Regions from separate parts of the Streptomyces sp. NPDC004327 genome, predicted to be linked through region 2. Evidence: riboswitches for the same ligand, from Rfam matches in the RefSeq annotation. Region 2 holds a riboswitch; the other holds the start of a gene.
What was found. A riboswitch is a leader RNA that binds a small molecule or an ion and turns the genes downstream of it on or off. The one in region 2 is predicted to bind S-adenosylmethionine.
Positions count from the first base shown of each region.

Region 1: it holds a riboswitch for S-adenosylmethionine, as region 2 does, so the genes downstream of both, ACFYU9_RS10295 (aminotransferase class V-fold PLP-dependent enzyme) here and thrC (threonine synthase) in region 2, are expected to answer to the same signal.

Region 1 is NZ_JBIAME010000002.1:917,794-929,475, reverse strand. It holds gene ACFYU9_RS10330 (hypothetical protein) at 1-521, opposite strand, end outside; gene ACFYU9_RS10325 (NlpC/P60 family protein) at 562-1,575, opposite strand; gene ACFYU9_RS10320 (NlpC/P60 family protein) at 1,772-2,800, opposite strand; gene ACFYU9_RS10315 (NYN domain-containing protein) at 3,057-4,433, opposite strand; gene ACFYU9_RS10310 (hypothetical protein) at 4,496-4,738, opposite strand; gene ACFYU9_RS10305 (rhomboid family intramembrane serine protease) at 4,915-5,643, shown strand; gene ACFYU9_RS10300 (Lrp/AsnC family transcriptional regulator) at 5,698-5,979, shown strand; gene ACFYU9_RS10295 (aminotransferase class V-fold PLP-dependent enzyme) at 6,059-7,450, opposite strand; SAM riboswitch class IV at 7,642-7,757, opposite strand; gene trpD (anthranilate phosphoribosyltransferase) at 7,845-8,909, opposite strand; gene ACFYU9_RS10285 (cytochrome bc complex cytochrome b subunit) at 9,066-10,691, opposite strand; gene ACFYU9_RS10280 (Rieske 2Fe-2S domain-containing protein) at 10,688-11,682, opposite strand, start outside.
Region 2 is NZ_JBIAME010000003.1:120,201-131,882, reverse strand. It holds gene ACFYU9_RS11070 (hypothetical protein) at 1-1,424, shown strand, start outside; gene groL (chaperonin GroEL) at 1,526-3,148, opposite strand; gene ACFYU9_RS11060 (cold-shock protein) at 3,521-3,724, opposite strand; gene ACFYU9_RS11055 (MoaD/ThiS family protein) at 4,125-4,403, opposite strand; gene thrC (threonine synthase) at 4,436-5,728, opposite strand; SAM riboswitch class I at 5,746-5,890, opposite strand; gene ACFYU9_RS11045 (glucosyl-3-phosphoglycerate synthase) at 6,012-6,956, shown strand; gene ACFYU9_RS11040 (trehalose-6-phosphate synthase) at 7,049-8,413, shown strand; gene ACFYU9_RS11035 (hypothetical protein) at 8,527-9,429, shown strand; gene otsB (trehalose-phosphatase) at 9,490-10,335, opposite strand; gene ACFYU9_RS11025 (DUF3263 domain-containing protein) at 10,400-10,639, opposite strand; gene ACFYU9_RS11020 (extracellular solute-binding protein) at 10,650-11,682, opposite strand, start outside.

The DNA.
Region 1 (11,682 bases), on a different contig from region 2:
GCGATCCCGCTCAGCCGCTCGGCGCTCTGGCCGACGCCGAGCACCAGGCTGCGGCGGCCGGTCACCACCCGGACGTCGCCCTGCTGCCAGAGCTGCTGCGGGGCGCCGTCGGCGGGACGGTCGCCGGTGACGTACCAGCGGCCGTGCCGCTCGGCGAGGTCGAGGATCCGCTCGCTGGTGGCGGGCCCGGAGTCGTAGCCCTTGATGCGGTAGCCCAGCTCGGCGCGGGCGGTGGCGCGGCCCTCGCCGGCCGGCTCGACGCCGGTGACCCGGTACTCCAGATCGGCCAGCGGGATCTTGCCGACCCGCTCGAACTCGGTGCGCGCGGCGGGCACGAGGGCCGGGTCGAGGCCGGCGAGGTAGCCGGGCTCGTCGCGGTCGAGCAGCGCCTCGGCGTGCCGGTCGAGCAGCCCCTGGATCTCGCCGCGGGGCGGTCCGGCCGGCCCGGGCGCGGTGCACCCGGAGACCAGGAGCAGGGCGCCGAGCAGCCACGCACCCGTCCTGCTCCGCTGACCCGCCACGCCCTTGATCGTACGGGCGGCCCGCAAGTGCCCCCGGCGATCAGACCCGGGTCACCGTCACGTGGGACATCATGTTCACCGGGTCGTAGCGGACCCGGGCGCCCGGGTAGGGGGCGTGGATGACCTGGCCGTTGCCGGCGTAGATCGCCACGTGGCTGGCGTCGCTGCGGTAGGTGACGAGGTCACCGGGCTGGGCCTGGGAGAGCGGGATCCGGCGGCCGGCGTTGCGCTGGGCCTGGGAGGTGCGGGGCAGGGCGATGCCGGCCTGGCGGTACGACCAGACCATCAGGCCCGAGCAGTCGAAGGCGGACGGCCCGGCGGCGCCCCACACGTACGGCCTGCCGATCGCGCTGCGCGCGGCGACCACCGCGGCGGCGGCGCGCGAGGGGCCGAGGTCGGGAAGCGGCGGCAGCTGCTCGTCGAGGGCGTCGCGGCCGGAGCGGGAGGCGCGGTCGTAGCCGGCCCGCTCGTCCGGCGAGAGCGAGGCGAGGACGCGGCGGGCCTCGGCGAGCTTGCGCTCCACGGTGCGCTTGTGGCGGGCCACGTCGGCGCGGCTGCGCTCCAGTTCGGCGAGGGCGCGGCCGGCCTCGGTTCGTTCCTGCGCCAGTTCGCGCAGTTCGCCGCGGAGTTCGTCGAGGGCGGCGCTCTGCCGGGCGGTGACCCGGTCGAGCACGGAGGCGCGTTCGAGGTAGGTGTCCGGGTCGGCGGAGAGCAGCAGGGCGAGGGCCGGGTCGATGCCGCCGGAGCGGTACTGGGCGCCGGCGGCCGAACCGAGCGCGCCGCGCATCCGGTTGATCCGTTCCTGGCCGCGGGCGAGCCGGTCCTGGGCCTGGGAGACCGTGCGGCGCAGCCGGCCGGCCTTCTCGTCGGCCCGGTTGTAGCCCTCGGTGGCCCGCTCGGCCTCCTCGAAGAGCCGGTCGACGGTGGCGCGGGTGGTCTGCGGCGGGTTGCCGCCCGGGTCGGCGTGCGCGGGTACGGCACCGAGGGCCGTGGCCGCGGTGGCCGCGGCTGCGGTGAGGACGGTGACCCTGGCGGGTCGTCGGTGGGACGACACGGATCGCGCTCCGTTCGGCTGGTCGGACTGGCAGCGCCAGACAGTAGCCGCTCGCGCCGCCCCCTCCAACGAGGCCGCCGGGCACACAAAATGACGCCCCGCCGTGGGACCAAAGGTCACCGGCGGGGCGTCACGTCAGTCGGGGTTCCGGCAAACCACCCGTTCGGAGGGCGTGTCACCGAAGGTGCGGGGTACGTCAGATACGGACGCCGAACATGAAGCTGCCGATGGTGCTCATCGATTCGTAGCGGACCACCGCGCCCGAGTGCGGGGCGTGCAGGACCTGGCCGTTGCCCGCGTAGAGGCCGACGTGCGCCAGGTTGTTGAAGAAGACCAGGTCGCCCGGCTTGAGCTGGCTGCGGCCGATCTTCACGCCGTCGTTCTGCTGGGTGTAGGTGGTGCGGGTGATGCCGACGCCGGCCTGGCGGTAGGACCACATGGTCAGGCCGGAGCAGTCGTACGAGTTGGGGCCCTCGGCGCCGGAGACGTACGGCTTGCCGAGCTGCGTGGCGGCGGCGTTGAGGGCGGCGGCGCCGCGCTGCGAGGCCGGCACCTCGTTGCCGAGGTCGACGCGGTCGGCGGCGCCGCGGCTGGCGCGCTGCTCGTCCTGCTGCATCTTGGCGCGCTCGGCGGCGGTCAGCGTGTTGAGCAGGGTGCGCGCCTCGGCGAGCTTGCCCTGGAACTGCTTCTTCTTCTCGCCGAGGGTCTTGCGGACGTCCTCGAGGTCGGCGAGCTTGGTCGCCGCCTCGGTCCGCTCCTGGGCGAGGGTGCGCTGCTTGGCCTGGATGGTGGCCAGCACGTCGGCCTGCTTGGCGCCGATCTGGTCGATCGCGGACGCCTTGTCGAGGTAGGTGTCCGGGTCGGCGGAGAGGAAGAGCTGGAGCGCCGGGTCGATGCCGCCGGAGCGGTACTGCGCGGTGGCGACCGAACCGATCTGGTCGCGCAGGGTGTTGAGCTCCTGCTGGCCGCGGGCCACCTTGTCCTGGAGGGCGCTGATCTCCTTCTGCAGCGTCTCCCGGCGCTCGTTGGCCTGGTTGTACTGCTCGGTGGCGACCTCGGCCTCTTCGTTGAGGGTGTGGACCTTGGCCTTGACCTCGTCGATCTTCGGCTTCGGGGCCGCCTGGGCACCGGACTGGGCGGAGAGCGCGACGGCCGCTGCGGCGGTCGCGGTGAGCACGGTCACACGGGTGCGGCTCGGCTGCTTGGGACGACGGTGGGACGCCACGGGGGCGAGCTCCTTCTTCCTCGAGCCGCCCGACCGGTCAACGGCAGGCGGTACCAACGCTGACACCCCGGATGGATGATCGACCGCGCGTAGGTTCGAGCCCCGACCCTAGTGACCATCTTGTGATCAGTTCAAATCCCAAGGGTCAAAATCTGCCTCACGCCACAACTTATTTACCGACATCGCACGGGCAGTAATGGTCAGTTGACCCTGCGCGGATCAGAAATCGGACGCAACAGGCAGAACCGGCAAGGAGTTACGAGAGGCGCGAAAGCCGCTTCAGCAACAAGGCGGACGCGACCGGCCGCGCACCGGACTTGGCGACCCCGTCGGCCACCTCCCGGTCGGTGGACACCACGACCACCGGACGGCCCGGCGGCTCCGCCCGGACCAGCTGGCGGATCAACTCGTCCGCCGTGACACCGGGCTTGGAGAACAGCACGCGCACGCCGCGCGGCGGCGCGAGCAGCACCGGCGCGGCCAGCTCGGCACCGTCGAAGACACAGGTGATCTCGGCGCCCGAGCGGGCCGCGAGCGCGGACAGACCGCCGAGCAGCCGCAGCCGCTGCTTCTCCAGCGGCATCGTCGGATAGCCGGTCTTGGTGACGTTGTAGCCGTCCACCACCAGGTGCGCCTGCGGCAGTTCGAGCAGCTGGTCGAGGAGCGCCGGGTCGGTCTCGGACAGCGCGCGGGCCGCGATGTCCTTCGGCGACATCCGGCCGGGCTCCACGGCGTCCACGGTGTCCGCCGGATGCACCGACACCGGCGGCAGGGCGAGTTCGCGGCGCAGGCCCTGCGCGGCGTCGAGCACGGTGTCCAGGAGCAGCCGCAGCCGCATGTCCTCCACCGAGCGGCCCTCGCGGGCGGCCCGCCGGCTGGCCTCCAGGGCGGCCTCGGCCTCGCCGAGCCGGGCCTTGAGCCGCCGGGTCTCGCTCTCGGCGGCGGACACCTGGGCGGCGGCCTCGGTGCGAACGGCGTCGATCTCGGCCCGCACCCGGCGCAGCGCCGCCTCGCCGCGCTTGACGTCGCTCTGGGCGCTGCGCAGCTTGCGCTGAAGCGATTCCGCTTCCTTGCGGGCGGCCTCCAGGTCGTGCCGCAGCTGCTCGGTCTCGATCCTGGAGCGGTCCTTGGCTGCCACGACCTCCTCGCGCAGCCGCTCCAGCTCACGCCGGCTCAGCTCGTCGGCGCGCTCGGCGTCGGCGCGCTCGGCCTCCTCGCCGGCGGCGGCGACGAGCTTGCCCCAGCCGGCCGGGCGCAGCACATAGGCGGCCGCGGCCACGTCGACCGGATCGGCGGCGGCGGGCGGGGCGCCGGACTCGACGGCGCCGGCCAGTTCGGGCTGCGCCTCCTTGAAGCGTTCGCCGATCCGCTGCCGGAACAGCGGGTCGCTCTCCAGGGCGGCGGCCATCGCGTTCCCGGCGAACTTGGCCCGCCGGGAGGCCGTGAAGCGGGCGTACTGGCGCAGCGGCGCGGGCAGCTCGCCGACGGTCAGACCGCCGAAGGCGTCGGCCACGAGCGCGACCACCTTGCGCCGTACGGCCTCGGGAAGCGGTCGGTCGAGCGCCTCGGCGGCAGCGTCGCCTGCCGGGCCGCCGCCCGCCGGTTCATCACCGCGCGCGGGCTGCTCCACGATCCGTCACCCTCTCCCTGTCCGTCGCCCTCGCCGGGGCTCCGAAGCCCTCGCCGGGCCGCTTCTCAGGAAGCGGCGCCCGGCCTGTCCACCAGTTCGATCTGGTCCACCGCGTTGCACCACCGGCAGCGGACCGACTCGATGGTCTCACTGACCACCTCGCGCTCCTCGACCTTCGGGTCTCCGGCGAGGTCCAGATGGACGTATTCGACGACCTTGGACGAGCGCGTCACGTCGAAGCGGGTCAGATTGCCGCACAGGGTGCAGCGCCAGCGGGTCTCGGCGGTCGGCAGGGGAACCGTCGTCATCGTTGCCGTCCTCTTTCCGTACGAGGCTCAGTGTGAGGCTTTATACGAGGCATTACGGGCCCGCGGTGCGCCGTCGAACTGCGGGGGTACTGCCCGTAACCCTACGGCCTCCCGGGTACCCCGTGTCACGGCGAGGCACTCTGTCCAGGTGGGCCCCGGTACGCCATGATCTGTCCATGATCGACTGGCGGAGCGCGGCCCTCGACGCGTGGCGGGGCGCCCGCAACGGACCGACCGTGACGTACGGAATCATCGCCGCCTGCGGGCTGCTCTTCGCGCTGAGCCCGGTGTCGGGCCTGAACCCCGGCTACGGCACGGGCGACGGGCTGCTCGCGGCGCAGGGCGCGTACTTCCAGCGCTGGGGAGTGATCCCGGCCGAGCTGACGGCGGGCCGGCCGGGCGCCCTGCTCACCCCGCTGACCGCGCTCTTCGTGCACGGCAGCTGGCTGCACCTGCTCGGGAACATGCTGTTCCTGTACGTGTTCGGGGCGATGGCCGAGGAACGGATGGGCGCGGCCGAGTTCGGCCTGTTCTATCTGGGCTGCGGCTACGTCGCGCTGCTCGGGTACGCGGCGGCGCACGCGGACAGCGAGCAGACGCTGGTGGGGGCGTCGGGGGCGATCTCGGGGGTGCTCGGGGCGTTCCTCTGTCTCTTCCCGCGCTCCCGCGTGACCAGCCTGTTCCCGTTCCTCTTCTTCCTGCCGCTGCGCTTCCCCGCCTGGATCGTGCTGATCTTCTGGTTCGTGCTCCAGTGGCTGGCGGCGCGCTCGGCGGGGGCGGGGCCGGGGGTGGCGTACCTGGCGCACGTGATCGGCTTCGCGCTCGGCTTCCTCTACGCGTGGGCGCGGTACAGGGTGAGGAGAGGGGCTCGCGAAGCGATTCGCTGGAAGGGTGGTGGCGGGTGACGGGCGGGCTAGAGTGAAGCCATCAGCCGCGGCCATTGAGGGAGAAAGCCAGCCGTGATCACCGCGATCGTGCTCATCAAGACCAGCGTGGACCGCATCCCGGAGATCGCCGAGGAGATCGCCGCGATCGACTGCGTCAGCGAGGTCTTCTCCGTCACCGGCACGTACGACCTGATCGCCATGGTCCGGGTGGGCCGGCACGACGACCTGGCCGACGTCATCCCCGGCCAGATCTCCAAGATCCCGGGCGTCGAGGGCACCGACACGCACGTCGCGTTCCGCGCCTACTCGCAGAACGACCTGGACGCGGCCTTCGCCATCGGGCTGGAGTCGTAGGCGGCTGAAAGCAGCTGAAGCCGGCCTCTCCCCCGCGGGAGGCCGGCTTCACCCGTATGAGGGATCAGAGCCCCCGCGGTCAGCCGCGGTCCGGGACGCAGCGGCCGTCCTCGGTGCGGTACTTCCACTGGGCGCCGTCGCGGACCAGTTCCTTCACCGCGCCGACGAAGCGCTCGACGTGCTCGTCGGGCGTGCCCGCGCCGAAGCTGACGCGAATGGCGTTGAGGGACCTCTCGCCGGGCGCCGCCTCGGGGGCGCCGCACTCGCCCGGGTCCTGCGGGTCGCTGCCGAGCAGGGTGCGCACCAGCGGATGGGCGCAGAACAGGCCGTCGCGGACGCCGATGCCGTACTCGGCGGAGAGCGCGGCGGCGAAGTGGGAGCTGTTCCAGCCGTCGACGACGAAGGAGATCACGCCGACGCGGTCGGCGTCGTCGCCGAAGAGGGAGAGCACCCGGACCTCGGGGACCTCGGCCAGGCCCGCACGCACGGTGGCGATCAGGTGCTTCTCGCGGGCGACGAGGCGGTCGAAGCCGGCGTCGGTGAGCGCCTTGCAGGCGGCGGCGATGGCGTAGACGCCGATGACGTTGGGCGAGCCGGCCTCGTGCCGGGCCGCGGTGGTGTGCCACTCCACGTCCACACCACCGTCGGCCCGGCGGGCCACCTTGCGGGAGGCGCCGCCGCCCGCGAGGTAGGGCTCGGCGTCCTGGAGCCAGTCGGCCCGGCCGGCGAGCACGCCGGAGCCGAACGGCGCGTACAGCTTGTGCCCGGAGAACGCGACCCAGTCGACGTCCAACTCCCGCACGGAGACGGGGTGGTGGGGCGCGAGCTGGGCGGCGTCCAGGACGATCCGGGCGCCGTGCGCGTGGGCGGCGGCGGCGAGTTCGCGTACCGGCCACAGCTCGCCCGTGACGTTGGAGGCGCCGGTCACGCAGACCAGGGCCGGGCCGTAGGGCTCTCGGCCGGCGAGCGCCCGCTCCAGGATCTCGACGGCCTGGCGCGGGGTGCGCGGCGCGTCGAGGTAGGTCACCTGGGCATCGCGCCACGGGAGGAGCGAGGCGTGGTGCTCGGTCTCGAAGACGAAGACCCGGCAGTCGGCGGGGACGACCTGGGCGAGCAGGTTGAGCGAGTCGGTGGTGGAGCGGGTGAAGACGACCTGGTCGCCGGGGCGGCAGTCGAGGAACTCGGCGACGGTTGCGCGGCTGTTCTCGAAGAGGTCGGTGGAGAGCTGGGAGAGGTAGCCGGCGCCGCGGTGGACGCTGCCGTAGTACGGGGCGTAGGCGGCGACGTCGTCCCAGACGCGCTGCAGGGCCGGGGCGCTGGCGGCGTAGTCGAGCGCCGCGTAGGTGACCTCGCCGCCGGTGACGAGCGGGACGGTGACGTCGCGGCCGAGGACGGGCAGCGGGGCGTCGCAGCAGGGCTCGGACTCGGTGGCGGCGGCGGTGGCGACGGCGGCGTTCGGGCGTGCGGACATAGCGGAGTCTCCCGGGACGAAAAGGGCGCGAAAAGGCGTACGAGGCCCGTGGGGCGGCAGCGCGCGAGGGCGCGGAAAGGTGTGCCGCGGACGGGTGTTGATCCGATGAGGGGCCGAGGGGCCCTAACGCATTCGCTTGCTCACGAGACACCGCTCCCTAGAGGACCAAGGACCCCAGGGTGGTGCGCAGGGGTCCGCGCTTGCCGCAGGCTTCTGCACGTACGGCCTGGTCTTCACCCGGGGCACCCCGCCACGGACGGAGGGTTGCCGGACAGCCAGCCGGGGCTTGTAGCTGTCACTCATGACCTGTTGAAAAACCTATGCCAGACGATCACGACGCCGCAACCCCGTCCCGGCATCCGGGACGGGGTCGCAACAGTCCGTTCATACGACGTCAGGCGTTGCTGGCGGCGATCCAGCGCTCCAGGGACCGCCGGGCGGCGCCGGAGTCGACGGACTCGGCGGCCTTCGCGATGCCGGCGGACAGCTGCTCCGCGAGGGTGCCCTCGCCGGGCGCGAGCGCGGTCAGCGCCGCCGCCGCGTTGAGCAGCACGGCGTCGCGCACCGGCCCGGTCTCGCCGGCGAGCAGCCGCCGGGCGACGTCGGCGTTGTACGACGGGTCGCCGCCGCGCAGCGCGTCCAGGGTCACCGTCTCGATGCCGACGTCGCGCGGGTCGAAGCGCTCCTCGCGCACCGCGCCGTCCCTGACCACCCACACCCGGGAGGTGCCGGTGGTGGTCAGCTCGTCCAGGCCGTCGTCACCGCGGAAGACCAGGGCCGAGTTGCCGCGCTGGGCGAGCACGCCGGCCACGATCGGCGCCATCCGCGGGTCGGCGACGCCGACGGCCTGGGCCCGTACCTTCGCCGGGTTGGTCAGCGGACCGAGCACGTTGAAGGTGGTCCGGATGCCGAGCTGGCCGCGGGCGGTGGCCACGTGCCGCAGCGAGGGGTGGAACTTCACCGCGAAGCAGATGGTGATGCCGGCTTCCCCGGCGACCTCGGCGACCCGCTGCGGGGTGAGGTCGAGGTTGATGCCGAGCTTCTCCAGCACGTCGGAGGAGCCGGAGGCGGAGGACGCGGCGCGGTTGCCGTGCTTGACGACCTTCACGCCGGTGCCGGCCACCACGATCGACGCCATGGTGGAGATGTTCACCGTCTTGGCGCCGTCGCCGCCGGTGCCGACGATGTCGACGGCCGGGCCGGGCACCTCGATGACGTTGGCGTGCGCGTACATGGTCCGGACGAGGCCGGTGATCTCCTCGACCGTCTCCCCCTTGGCCCGCAGGGCCACCATGAACCCGGCGATCTGCGCGTCGGTCGCCTCGCCGCGCATGATCAGGTCCATCGCCCAGGCGGTGTCGTCGGCGGACAGGTTCCGGCCTTCGAGGAGTCCGTTCAGCAGGACGGGCCAGGAGCGGCCCGCCGCGGTGTCGCCTCCAGCGGGGTTCACAGCACTCATGACAGCTCCAGGGCTTCTGGTCCACGACCTATGACCTACGGCGCACGCAATAGGTGATGGACTCACCCTATCGAGCCGCGGTGACGGCAAAGAGCCCCGTCCATCGAATGGACGGGGCTCTCGCCGTGGCGACCTGGGTCAGGAGGTCAGCGGTGATCAGTGGTGGCCGTGGCCGCTCTCGATCTCCTTGAACTCCTCGACGGTGGGCTTGGCGACCTGGCTGTCGCCGCCGTAGTAACCCCGGTTCAGCTTGACCCGGAGCTTCTCCATGCGGCCGACCTTGCGCTCCACACCGTTCTCGTCGACGGCCGGCGGCAGCGCGGCCGGCTCGTACTGCTCGTGCGCCGTGAGCTTGTAGCGCTGACCCTGGCTGAGCGGCGTGTGGACCTCGACGAACTCACCGTGCGGCAGGCGCTTGATGATGCCGGACTCGCGTCCGTGCAGCACCTTGTCCTTGTCCCGGCGCTGGAGGCCGAGGCAGATCCGCTTGGTGACGATGAACGCGATGACCGGGCCGAGGAAGAAGAAGATCCGGACGAACCAGGTGATCGAGTTCAGCGACAGGTGGAAGTGGGTCGCCCAGAGGTCGTTTCCACCACCCACGAGCATGACCATGTACGCGGTGATCCAGGCGACACCGAAGGCGGTGCGCGTCGGAGCGTTGCGCGGGCGCTGCGCGATGTGGTGCTCGCGCTTGTCGCCGGTGATCCACGACTCGATGAACGGGTACACCGCGATGGCCGCGAGGACCAGCGGGAAGATCGCCAGCGGGATCATCACGCCGAGGACCAGCGTGTGGCCCCACAGGTTGATCTCCCAGCCCGGCATGACACGGATCAGACCCTCGGCGAAGCCCATGTACCAGTCGGGCTGGGCGCCGGTGGACACCTGGTCCGGCCGGTACGGGCCGATGGCCCAGATCGGGTTGATCGAGGCGATGGCCGCGACGACCGCGATCACACCGAAGACCAGGAAGAAGAAGCCTCCGGCCTTCGCCATGTAGACCGGCAGCAGCGGCATGCCGACGACGTTCTTGTTCGTGCGGCCGGGGCCCTCGAACTGGGTGTGCTTGTGGACGAACACCAGGATGAGGTGCGCGACCACCAGGCCGAGCATGATGCCCGGGAGCAGCAGGATGTGCGCCGAGTAGAAGCGCGCGACGAAGTCGCCGCCCGGGAACTCGCCGCCGAACAGGAACATCGAGATGTACGTGCCGACGATCGGCACGGACAGGATCGCGCCCTGCATGAAGCGGACACCGGTGCCGGAGAGCAGGTCGTCCGGGAGCGAGTAACCGGTGAAGCCGGTGAACATGCCCAGGAAGAACAGCAGGAAGCCGAACAGCCAGTTGATCTCACGCGGCTTGCGGAACGCGCCGGTGAAGAAGACGCGCATCATGTGCACGAACATGCCGGCGAGGAAGATCAGCGCCGCCCAGTGGTGGATCTGCCGGATCAGCAGACCACCGCGCACCTCGAAGGAGATGTGCATGGTCGAGTTGAACGCCTCGGACATCAGCTGACCCTGGAGCGGGACGTAGGGCCCCATGTACTCCACCTCGTTCATAGACGGGTGGAAGAACAGCGTCAGGTAGACACCGGTCAGGATGATGATGAGGAAGCTGTAGAGGCAGACCTCGCCCAGCATGAAGGACCAGTGGTCCGGGAAGATCTTCCGCATGTTGGCCTTGGCCAGCGTGTAGATCCCCAGGCGTCCGTCGGCCCAGTCGGCGATCCGCTCACCGCGGGGCGCCTGCTTACGCGTGTTGGTCACGGTGCTCATCCGCGCTCCCAGAAGGCAGGACCGACGGGCTCTTCGAAGTCGCTGAGCGCCTCGAGGTAACCCTTGTCGTTCACGCCGATCCGCAGCTGCGGCAGGGCGTGGCCGGCCGGGCCGAAGATGACGCGGGCGCCGTCGGACAGGTCGAAGGTGGACTGGTGGCACGGGCAGAGCACGTGGTGCGTCTGCTGCTCGTACAGCGAGATCGGGCAGCCGACGTGGGTGCAGATCTTCGAGAAGGCGACGATGCCCTCGTGAGACCACTCGAGCTCGCGCTTGTCCTTGATGTCGTCCGGCTGGATCCGGACGATCATCAGGGCGGCCTTGGCGATCTGGGTCTGGAAGTGCTCGTCGTGCTCCGAGAGGCCCTCGGGCATCGCGAAGGTCAGCGAACCCACCGCGACGTCCTCGGGACGCAGCGGCTCGTGCGTGTTCATGTTGATGAGCTGCTTGCCCTTGGACCACAGCGTGCTGCGGAGCTTCTCCTCGGGCAGCGGACCCATGTCACGCAGCAGGACGATGCCGGACAGCGGAACCATCGCCATCGCTCCGAAGAGCGTGTTGCGGATCAGCTTGCGGCGGCCGAAGCCGGACTCGGCGGCACCGGCCGCGAAGTCCGCCATGACCTTCGCCTTGACCTCGGGCGACGCCGCCATCGGGTGACGCTCGTCGGCGATCTCGACGTCGGACATCAGGGTGCGGGCCCAGTGGACCGCGCCCGCGCCGATGAAGAACAGCGCCGCACCGAGGGTCAGACCCAGCGCGAAGTTGAGCGAGGACACCCGGCCGAGCGGCCAGATGTACACGATCTGGTCGACCGGGAAGATCACGTACGAGGCGATGAAGCCGATCGTGGCCAGCATCGACAGCGCGAACATGAAGGCGACCGCACGCTCGGACCGGCGGGCGGCCCGCTCGTCGATGTCCTGGATGCGCGGCTTGTGGGGCGGAAGGCCCGGGTCGGCGAACGGGTCGTCGGCGACCTTCACCGCGC
Region 2 (11,682 bases):
AGGCGTCCTGGAACAAGAACCTCTACTCCCTGGCCGTCGGCGAGGCGCTCAAGCTCACCGAGGACGGCGGCACCATCCCGGAGCTCGGCAAATACGCCATCGACGTCACGGCGACCGACTCCCTCGGCAACACCCTGACCCGCAGCGACGCCGGCACGCTCGACTTCACCCTGAAGCCGCAGCTCGACGTCGGCTTCTCCGCGCCCAGCTGGAACGACCGCAGCACCCACCCCTCGGGCACGCTCGTCGGCGTCCAGCCCGGCTCCGGCGACCTGGTCCCGATCCCCGGCCGCGGCATCACCGTGCAGCGCCTGGCCGCCGAGGGCACCCCGGCGCAGACGGCGACCACAGACGACACGGGCGCGTTCAGCGGCGAGTCGTACGGCGACGTGAAGATCGGCGAGGAGTTCCGCGTCTCGTACGCGGAGAACAGCGAGCAGGTGCACGGCTCGTACGACTTCACGCGGGGGCTCCTCGGCTACAACAGCCGCCGCGTGAACGTGACCGCCACCGCAGACAAGGCCCGCGTGCTGCCCGGCGAGAAGGTCACGGTCACCGGCCGCATGACCGACCCGAACAACGCCGACGCCCCCGTGGCCGACCAGCAGGTCCGGGTGAGCCTGGCCTCCGGCTCCTACGACACCCCCGTCGCCCAGACGGTCTCGACCGACGCGGACGGCCGCTTCAGCGCCCAGCTGCCGGCCACTCCCGGCATCCGGGTGGACGGCTGGACGGTCTCCCCCACCGACCCGTTCCTGTACTTCTCCGGCGCCAACGGCCAGCTGGCGATGCCTCAGGAGGCCCGGGTCCTCGTCGCCCGCGGCACCCTCGCCGCGGACGGCAAGGTCAATGTGATCGGCGCCTTCCGTCCCTGGTACAACCCGAAGCAGTGGTTCAGCTGGACCCCTCCGGAGACGCTGCTCCTGGAGAACTCGGCCGACGGCCGAACCGGCTGGCGGACCATCGCCACCACTTCCCTCGGCAACAACAGCTACCCCGCGTTCTACAACCTCAACGGCAGGAGCCAGGGCGGCTTCTTCCGGGTCCGGCACGTGCTGAGCAACGAGTTCACCGAGTCCACCGGCGTCACGTTCCGGATGGTCCGCACCGCCACGCGGATCATCGGCGTGAACGCCAACCCGGAGCCGGTGCGCAAGGGCGCGGCCATGACCGTGACCGGCACGCTCCAGCAGGCGGTCGGCGGCGTGTGGAAGGGGTACGGGAACGCTCCCGTCACCCTGTGGTTCCAGGCCCGCGGCTCCTCGGCGTGGAAGCAGCTGGCGACCGGCCGCACGGCCTGGAACGGCGCGGTGACGTTCCGGACGACGGCGACGGTGGACGGCTCGTACACCATCCGGCACAACGGTGACGGCACGCACTTCAACGCGCCGGCCGCGTACAACGACTACGTCGACGTGCGCTGACCCGCAGTCCGCACGACCGGCCGCGAAAGCCCGAGGGCGGCACCCCCAGTGGGGGTGCCGCCCTCGGTCGCGTTCAGCGATGAACGTCCGATCCGTCAGGATCAGAAGTCCATGTCACCGCCCGGCATGCCGCCGCCGGCCGGCGCGGCGGCCTTCTCCGGCTTGTCGGCGATGACGGCCTCGGTGGTGAGGAACAGGGCCGCGATGGAGGCGGCGTTCTGCAGCGCGGAGCGCGTCACCTTGGCCGGGTCGATGATGCCCTCGGCGATCATGTCGACGTACTCACCGGACGCGGCGTTCAGGCCGTGGCCGACGGGCAGGTTGCGGACCTTCTCCACCACGACGCCACCCTCGAGGCCGGCGTTCACGGAGATCTGGGTCAGCGGGGCGGCCAGCGCCTTGCGGACGATCTCGGCACCGGTGGCCTCGTCGCCGTCCAGGTCCAGCTTCTCGAAGACGGAACCGGCCTGCAGCAGCGCGACGCCACCACCGGCGACGATGCCCTCCTCGACGGCGGCCTTCGCGTTGCGGACGGCGTCCTCGATGCGGTGCTTGCGCTCCTTGAGCTCGACCTCGGTCGCGGCACCGGCCTTGATGACGGCGACGCCACCGGCGAGCTTCGCCAGGCGCTCCTGGAGCTTCTCGCGGTCGTAGTCCGAGTCGGAGTTCTCGATCTCGGCGCGGATCTGGTTCACGCGGCCCGCGACCTGCTCGCTGTCACCGGCACCGTCGACGATGGTCGTCTCGTCCTTGGTGATGACGACCTTGCGGGCGCGGCCCAGGAGGTCGAGACCGGCGCTCTCCAGCTTGAGGCCGACCTCCTCGGAGATGACCGTGCCGCCGGTGAGGATGGCGATGTCGTTCAGCATGGCCTTGCGGCGGTCGCCGAAGCCCGGGGCCTTGACGGCGACGGAGCGGAAGGTGCCGCGGATCTTGTTGACGACCAGGGTCGACAGGGCCTCGCCCTCGACGTCCTCGGCGATGATCAGCAGCGGCTTGCCCGACTGCATGACCTTCTCGAGGAGCGGGAGCAGGTCCTTCACCGAGGAGATCTTGGAGTTGACGATGAGGATGTACGGGTCCTCGAGCGCCGCCTCCATGCGCTCCATGTCGGTCGCGAAGTACGCCGAGATGTAGCCCTTGTCGAAGCGCATGCCCTCGGTGAGCTCAAGCTCCAGACCGAAGGTCTGGGACTCCTCGACGGTGATGACGCCTTCCTTGCCGACCTTGTCCATGGCCTCGGCGATGAGCTCGCCGATCTGGGTGTCGGCGGCGGAGATGGAGGCGGTGGAGGCGATCTGCTCCTTCGTCTCGACCTCCTTCGCCTGGTCGAGCAGCGCACCGGAGACGGCCTCGACGGCCTTCTCGATGCCGCGCTTGAGGGCCATCGGGTTGGCACCCGCGGCGACGTTGCGCAGGCCCTCGCGGACCAGGGCCTGGGCGAGAACGGTGGCGGTGGTCGTACCGTCGCCGGCGACGTCGTCCGTCTTCTTGGCGACTTCCTTGACCAGCTCGGCGCCGATCTTCTCGTACGGGTCCTCGAGCTCGATCTCCTTGGCGATGGAGACACCATCGTTGGTGATCGTGGGGGCGCCCCACTTCTTCTCGAGGACGACGTTACGGCCCTTGGGGCCGAGGGTGACCTTGACGGCGTCAGCGAGCTGGTTCATGCCGCGCTCGAGACCGCGCCGGGCCTCCTCGTCGAACGCGATGATCTTGGCCATGTGAAGTGGTCCTCCCGGACATGGGGTGGATAACGCTCCAGGACCGCGCCGACGCCCGCGACGGACGGTCGGCGCGTCCTCGTGGTTCCTTGCCCCACGCGGCCGGCGACCTCGTCTGCCCGATCCTCGTAGCACTCTCAGCGTGAGAGTGCTAACGCCAATGATTAGCACTCGCCCCATGTGAGTGCAAGCGACTACGGAGGATCGACCACCTCTCGGCGCACTCCCGCGCACGCTCCCCCCGCCCTCCCGTACGCACGCGCCCCCGTCCTCCCGCACGTACGCGCCCGCGCACGCGCGAGGGGCCCGCGCCCCGGTAACCGGGATGCGGGCCCCTCGACGGAAGTGCGTCGTCGGCCGATCGCGCCGTGCTCAGACGGCGAGCTTGACCATGTCCGCCTGCGGACCCTTCTGGCCCTGCGAGATCTCGAACTCGACCCGCTGACCCTCTTCGAGGGTGCGGTAGCCGTCCATCTGGATCGCGCTGTAGTGGACGAAAACATCCGCACCACCGTCGACCGCGATGAAGCCGTAGCCCTTCTCCGCGTTGAACCACTTGACGGTGCCCTGAGCCATGCCTAACTCCCCTATTACTGGCCCTTGCGCGGGACCGCACTTCGCGGACCCGGGTCAGACCCTGCGCCGGAACGCGTCGACCGCGGCTGAATGTATCTGCCCAACTGCCCTCTGCAACAGGTCAATCGGACGAGAATTCTGGGCACGCCGGAAAGGGGAATTGGGGAGAATATGCTGAATTCCGGGGCAAGTCGGGCCCGGCAAAGTGCGCAGAAGGTACACAAGGCACGGGCACTTTGGCTGCTTCTTGTCGGTCGAGGCGCATTCTCATATGCGTCTGGCATGAGCAGCGGAGGGGACTTCCCCAACTCTACCGCGCTCAACCATGCAGAATTGCCCCCTCCGCTTCTTCTCGCGGAAGGGGCAATTCTGTACTGATGGGTAGTGCCGTCTCCGGGGCTCAGCAGCCGCCGGCGACCGCCGGAATGATGGAGATGCCGGCGCCGTTCGGCGTGGCCGTCTCCAGGCCCTGCTCGAAACGCACGTCGTCGTCGTTCACGTACACGTTGACGAAGCGGCGCAGCTTGCCCTGGTCGTCCAGGACGCGGGCGGCGATGCCGGCGTGGTTCTTCTCCAGGTCGGCGATGACCTCGGCGAGGGTCGCGCCCTCGGCGGCGACCTCGGCCTGGCCGCCGGTGTAGGTGCGGAGGATGGTGGGGATGCGGACGTTCACGGCCATGGCTGTCTTCGTACCTTTCAGCGGGTCAGCGGTCAGTGGGCGAGGCCGGCGTCGCGGAACGCGTCCAGGCTCGGTCGGATGGTGGCGGTCGCCTGAGAAGTGTCGGCAACGGCGTCCAGGGTCTTGAGGCCGTCACCCGTGTTGAGGACGACGGTGGTCTTCGACGGGTCGATGACGCCGTTCTCGACGAGCTTGCGCGCCACGCCGACGGTCACGCCGCCGGCGGTCTCCGCGAAGATGCCCTCGGTGCGGGCGAGCAGCTTGATGGCGTCGACGACCTGCTCGTCGTTCACGTCCTCCACGGCGCCGCCGGTCCGGCGGGCGATGTCGAGGACGTAGGGGCCGTCGGCCGGGTTGCCGATGGCGAGCGACTTGGCGATGGTGTTCGGCTTCTGGGGCCGTACGACGTCGTGGCCGGCCTTGAAGGCGGCGGAGACCGGGGAGCAGCCCTCGGCCTGGGCGCCGAAGATCTTGTACGGCTTGTCCTCGACCAGGCCCAGCTTGATGAGCTCCTGCAGACCCTTGTCGATCTTGGTGAGCTGGGAGCCGGAGGCGATGGGGATGACGAGCTGGTCCGGGATGACCCAGCCGAGCTGCTCGCAGATCTCGTAGGCGAGCGTCTTGGAGCCCTCGCCGTAGTACGGACGGAGGTTGACGTTGACGAAGCCCCAGCCCTCGCCGAGCGGGTCGCCGATGAGCTCCGAGCAGAAGCGGTTGACGTCGTCGTAGTTGCCCTCGACGGCGACGAGGTCGCCGCCGTAGACGCCGGCCATGACGACCTTGCCCTGCTCCAGGTCGTGCGGGATGAACACGCAGGAGCGGAAGCCGGCCCGGGCGGCCGCGGCGCCGACGGCGCCGGCCAGGTTGCCGGTGGAGGAGCAGGAGAGGGTGGTGAAGCCGAAGGCGCGGGCGGCCTCGATGGCCTGGGCGACGACCCGGTCCTTGAAGGAGTGGGTCGGGTTGCCGGAGTCGTCCTTGACGAACAGCTTGCCGGGCTCGACGCCGAGCTCGCGGGCCAGGTTGTCGGCCTTGACCAGCGGGGTCCAGCCGGGGTTCAGGTTCGGCTTCTCGGCGACGTCGGCCGGGACGGGCAGCAGCGGGGCGTAGCGCCAGATGCTGGCGGGACCGGCCTCGATGCGCTTGCGCAGGGCCTCGGGGTCGCCGGCCGGCAGGTCGTAGGCCACTTCGAGCGGGCCGAAACACAGCTCACAGGCGAAAATCGGGCCGAGCGGGAAGGTCTCACCGCATTCCCGACAAGAGAGGCCGGACGCGGGACCGAGGTCGACGGAGGTTCCGGAAGCGGGTGCGACGGTCTGAACAGCCATGGAGGCGAGGCCCTTTCTCCTCATCTTCCTCATGGCGCATTTCGCCATGAGACGGATTTGGCACCTTCCCTAGCCGGGGACCTCGCTGGATGACGAGACAAACCGACTGGAGGGTTGCCGGGGCTTCAACGGGCCGTATCCCTCTGCCCCTCTGGATGAGCGGTATTCGATTGTGGAACGCGGTCGGCACCCCGACATGCATCGGGCATCCGCGTTGTTCAAGACTGTAACCGAAGCCTTCGAAGCCGGAGACGGACGTCCGATCCGCGAGATGGAGATCACGTTGCTGGAAGAAGTGGAGCGCTGGCTGGCCCGGCGGTCCTGGTCGGTGGCCGACCGTCCGCTGGAGCGGATCCTCGCCGCCAAGCGCGGTACGAAGGTCAGCGTGGTGCTGCCCGCGCTGAACGAGGAGGCGACGGTCGGCACGATCGTCTCCGTGATCCGCCGCGAGCTGATGACGGAGGCGGTGCCGCTGGTGGACGAGCTGGTGGTGGTCGACTCGGGCTCGACCGACCGTACGGCCGAGGTCGCCGCGGCGGCGGGCGCGCGCGTGGTCGCGCGCGACGCGATCCTGCCCCGGATACCGGCGGTGCCGGGCAAGGGCGAGGTCCTGTGGCGGTCACTGATGGTGACGAGCGGCGACGTGATCTGCTTCGTGGACGCGGACCTGAAGGACTTCTCGGCGGACTTCGTCACCGGCATCGTGGGACCGCTCCTGACCGACCCGGACGTGGACTTCGTCAAGGCGATGTACGACCGGCCGCTCGGCGACGAACCAGGTCAGGGCGGCCGGGTGACCGAGCTGGTGGCCCGCCCGCTGCTCAATCTGCACTGGCCGCAGCTGGCCGGCTTCGTCCAGCCGCTGGGCGGCGAGTACGCGGCGCGGCGCTCGCTGCTCGAACGGCTGCCGTTCCCGGTCGGTTACGGAGTGGAGCTGGGCCTGCTGGTGGACGCGCTGCACACGGTGGGCCTCGACGCGCTCGCACAGGTGGACGTGGGGGTCAGGAAGCACCGCCACCAGGACGGCCGGGCGCTGGGCCGGATGGCGGCGGCGATCTACCGGACGGCGCAGCTGCGGCTGTCGCGCGGCCATCTCGTCAGGCCGCGGCTGACGCAGTTCGAGCGCGGCGAGGAGGGGTTCACGCCCCGCACGTACGAGGTGGACACGGAGGAGCGGCCGCCGATGGCGGAGGTGGCGGAGTACGCGGAGCGGCGCAGGGTGGCGTGAGGCCGGGCGGCGGGCCGGGGACGGGCCTGCCCGCATCCTCCTGTCTTAAATCCGTACGTTTGAGCGTTTACCGGACGGGCTAGGTTCGCCGTATGGCTTCTGTCCTCGTGGCATCGAACCGCGGCCCGGTCTCGTACACCCTGCGGGAGGACGGCTCCCTCCACCCCCGGCGCGGCGGCGGCGGCCTCGTGTCGGGCCTGAGCGCGGTCTCGTCCGGCGACAGCGTGTGGGTGTGCGCGGCGCTCGGCGACGGCGACCGCGAGGCGGTGCGGCGCGGGATCGCCGAGCCGGGCGTGACGATGCTGGACATCGACCCGCAGGTGTACGCCGACGCGTACAACGGCATCGCGAACTCGGTGCTGTGGTTCCTCCACCACCACCTGTACGACATCCCGCGCGAGCCCGTCTTCGACGCCGCCTTCCGCCGCCGCTGGGAGTCCTACCGCGGCTACAACCAGGCCTTCGCCGAGGCGCTCGCCCGGGCGGCGGACGAGGGCGCGGCGGTCCTCGTGCAGGACTACCACCTGGCGCTGGTGCCGGGGCAGCTGCGGGAGCTCCGCCCCGACCTGCGGATCGGGCACTTCACGCACACGCCGTGGGCCGATCCGCGCTATCTGCGGATGCTCCCCGACGACGTCCACCAGGAGCTGGTGGAGGGCATGCTCGGCGCCGACGAGGTCGGCTTCCACACCCGGGCCTGGGCCGACGCCTTCCTGTCCGACCCGCGCGTGGGGCGCACGATCGGCGACACCCGGGTCCGTACGTACCCGCTCGGCGTCGACGGCGACGACCTGCGCGCGCTGGCGCACCGGCCCGAGGTCGACGACCGTCTGGCGGCGCTGCGGGCCGAGGTCGGGGACCGGAAGACGATCGTCCGCGTCGATCGCACCGAACTCTCCAAGAACATCCTCCGCGGCCTGCTCGCCTACCGCGAGCTGCTCACCACCCGCCCCGAGTGGCGCGGCCGCGTCGTCCACCTCGCCTCCGCCTACCCCTCCCGCCAGGACCTGGAGGTCTACCGCTCCTACACCGCCTCGGTCACCGAGCTCGCCGCCGCGATCAACGCCGAGTTCGGCACGGCCGACTGGCAGCCCGTCCTCGTCTCCGTCCAGGACGACTTCCCCCGCTCCCTCGCCGCCTACCGCCTCGCCGACGTCGCCCTCGTCAACCCCGTCCGCGACGGCATGAACCTCGTCGCCAAGGAGATCCCGGTCGTCTCCGACGCCGGCTGCGCCCTGGTCCTCTCCCGCGAGGCGGGCGCCTACGAGGAACTCCACGCCGACGCCCTCACGGTCAACCCCTACGACGTGACGGAGACCGCCGAGGCGCTCCACGAGGCCCTGACGATGCCGGCGGCGGAGCGCGCGGACCGCACCAAGCGCCTGGCCGCGGCGGCGACGGCGCTGCCGCCGCAGCGGTGGTTCCTGAGCCAGCTGGCGGAGCTGCGCGGGCAGTAGGGCGGTCGACGGGATGTCCTGCACCGAACGGGCGTTCCTGCCGCGTGCCTGACGGCACGCACGGCGGGCCCGTGGTGCCCTGGCCGACGGGGGACCCCGTCGAAAGGACTTCCATGCGCATCGCCCCGCTGAGGCGCGGGACGGGAGCGGCCGCGGCCGTCGCTCTCGCCTGCGCCACCACCCTGACCGGCGTCGGCACGGCCCAGGCCGTGACGCACCAGGGCCAGGACCGGCACGAGGCCGTCGACGTCAGGCTCACCGAGCACGGCATCGAGGCACCCGACGCCGCCGAAGGCGGAATCGTCCACTTCCGCATCAGCACCGACAACCCCGGGGGACGCCAGCTCCAGGTCTTCCGCCCGCACCAGGGCGTCTCGGTCGACAAGGTGCTCGCCGACCTGGCCAAGGCGGTCAACGAGAACCCGGCGATCGCGAAGGTCGGCATCACCGCGTTCAACAAGGACGCGGAGGCACTCGGCGGCGGTTTCGCGACGCCGAAGGTCCCGGTCGACGTCACCGAGCCGATCTCCGACGGCACCGTCTACCTGCTCGACTTCAGCGCCTTCCTCGCCGACCCCGCCCACCCCGTGCTCAGGTCGCTCGAACTCTGCGACGGCGACCCGGACAAGGGCCTGGCCCCCTTCCCCAAGGGCATCGTGCTCCAGGAGAAGGGCCCGCGCTTCCGGGTCGAGGACGTGAACCGGGCGGACGCCCCGATCCTGGTGCACAACACGACCGACGAGATCCACGAGATGCTCATCCGGCCGGTCAAGCCGGGCACCACGGACGCCGACATCCAGGCCTACTTCGACGCCCTCGCCCACGGCCAGCAGCCCCCGTCCCCCTTCACCGGCCCGCCCAGCGGCCTGGGAGCCATCTCCGCCGACCACACGGCCATCGTCCAGGCGAAGAACCTCCCGGCCGGCAGGTACGTCCTGCTCTGCTTCATCCCGGACGACGAGAACGGCATCCCGCACGCCTTCCTCGGCATGCACAAGGTGGTCCAGCTGAGCTGACCCGCCCGCCCGGCGCACGCCCAGGGCCCCGGTCCGTCCGACGGACCGGGGCCCTTCGGCTTACGCCTCCAGCTCGCGCGCCAGCCCCGCCAGGAAACCCACCACCGCCGCCGGCCCCGCCACCGTGAGGTCGGCGCGGTCGGCCAGGTCGGGGACGGCCTGGGCTTCGGCGGCGGAGCAGACGAGGAGGCCGGGGGTGCCGTCGGAGCGGAGTTTCTCGACGGCGGCGTAGGCGGGGAGGTCGCCGAGGTCGTCGCCCGCGTAGAGGACGGCGGAGGCGCCGATCTCGTGGACGTAGTCGGCGAGGGCAACGCCCTTGTCCATGCCCGGGGGGCGGAGTTCGAGGACCATGCGGCCGGGTTCGAGGACGAGGCCGTGGGCGGCGGCGAGGTCGCCGAGGGGGCCCTTGAGGGCCTCGAAGGCGCCCTGGGGGTCGGTGGCGCGGCGGGTGTGGACGGCGACCGCGCGGCCCTTCTCCTCGATCCAGGTGCCGGGCCAGGCGCCGACCCGGTCGAGGAAGCCGGGCAGCTCGGCGCGGACCGAGGCGACGCCGGGGTGCGGGGCGGCGGCCCGGACGGTGCCGGTGACGGCGTCCCAGCGCTCGGCGCCGTAGTGGCCGAGGACGACCAGGTGCTCCAGGCCCGGTACGCCGGCGAAGCCCCCGTACCGTACGGCCACTCCGGCGGGCCTGCCGGTGACGACCGCGACGGCGGCCACCCGGGGGGCGAGGGCGGCGAGCGCGGGCACGGCGCCGGGGTGGGCGCGGGCGCGTTCGGGGTCGGGGACGATCTCGGCGAGCGTCCCGTCGAAGTCGAGCGCCACGACGGCCTTCTCGGGCCGCGCGAGGAGCGCGGCGAGTCCGTCGCGGCCGGCGGCTGTGGTCGGGTGCGGAAGGCTGCTGACCATGCCCACGACCCTACCGACGGATGCCCGTCCCGTCAGCGGGGCGACGGCTCAGCGGCGCGACGGCTCAGCGGCGCGCTTCGCGCTCCGCGCGGACCCGGCGCAGGCGGTTGACCGTGACCGGGTCGTGGGCGAGGGCGCGCGGGTCGTCGAGGAGGGCGTTGAGCAGCTGGTAGTAGCGGACGGCGGAGAGGCCGAGCTGTTCGCGTACCGCCCGCTCCTTGGCGCCCGGGCCGGGCCAGGAGCGGCGCTCCACGGCCAGGACGGCCCGCTCGCGCTCGCCGAGCTCCCCGAGTTCACTGGTCATACTGACCAACTTATTCCGCGCTCTCGGCCGCCGTCGCCTCGCGTGCGATCCTGCCCAGGACTTCCGACGGCTTCCCGCCCGGCTCGACCGCCTTGCCGATCTGCGCCTTGACGCTGCCGCTGACCTGCGCCCAGGACGTCTTGCCGACGGGCGGCAGCTGGGACTCGGGCAGGGCCGCGAGGAACTCGCGCAGGGCCGCGTGCTCCGGGGCGGACTGCATGGCGAGGGAGGCGGTGATGGTGGCGGGCAGCAGGTCGTTGTCGCCGGCGAAGCGCAGCACGTTCTCGTCGCTGAAGACGAAGTCGAGGAAGGCGCCGATCTCCTTGCGGTGGCCGTTCTGCTTGAAGGCCATGATCCAGTCGGCGACGCCCATGGTCGCCTTGGCCTTGCCGTCGCGGCCGGGCAGGGCGACCTTGCCGACTTTGACGCCCTTCTTCTCGGCCTCCTGCATGAGGGACGGGTGGCCGTTGAGCATGCCTACCTCGCCGCGCGCGAAGGCGGCGAAGGCCTCCTTGCGGTTGAGCTTGCCGGGGGCGACCGGGCCGGTGAGGCCCGCGCCGACGAGCTCGTCGCGCAGCCAGTCGAAGGTGCGGACGTTCGCCTCGGAGTCGATCTTGTAGTGGTCGATGCCGTCGGTGTAGCCGCCGCCCCCACTGAGCAGCCACATCATGGTCTCGGCCTGGGCCTCCTCGGGCCCGAGCGGCAGCGCGAAGGGGTATGTGACGCCCTTCTTCCGCAGCTTCTGCGCGGCGGCCGCGAGCTCGTCCCAGGTGGTCGGCGGCGCGCTGATGCCGGCCTTCTCGAACAGGTCCTCGTTGTAGAAGAGCAGCCGGGTGGAGGCGACGAACGGCATGCCGTACTGGGTGCGCTTGTACTCGCCGGCGTCGACGAGCGGCGCGAGGAAGTTGGCGCCCACGGGGATGGAGAGCAGCTGGTCGGCGGCGTAGAGCTTGTCGGCGGCCGCGTAGTCGGCGTAGGCGCCGATCTGCGCGAGGTCGGGCGCCTGGCCGGCCTTGACCAGCTCGGCGACCTTGCGGTCGACG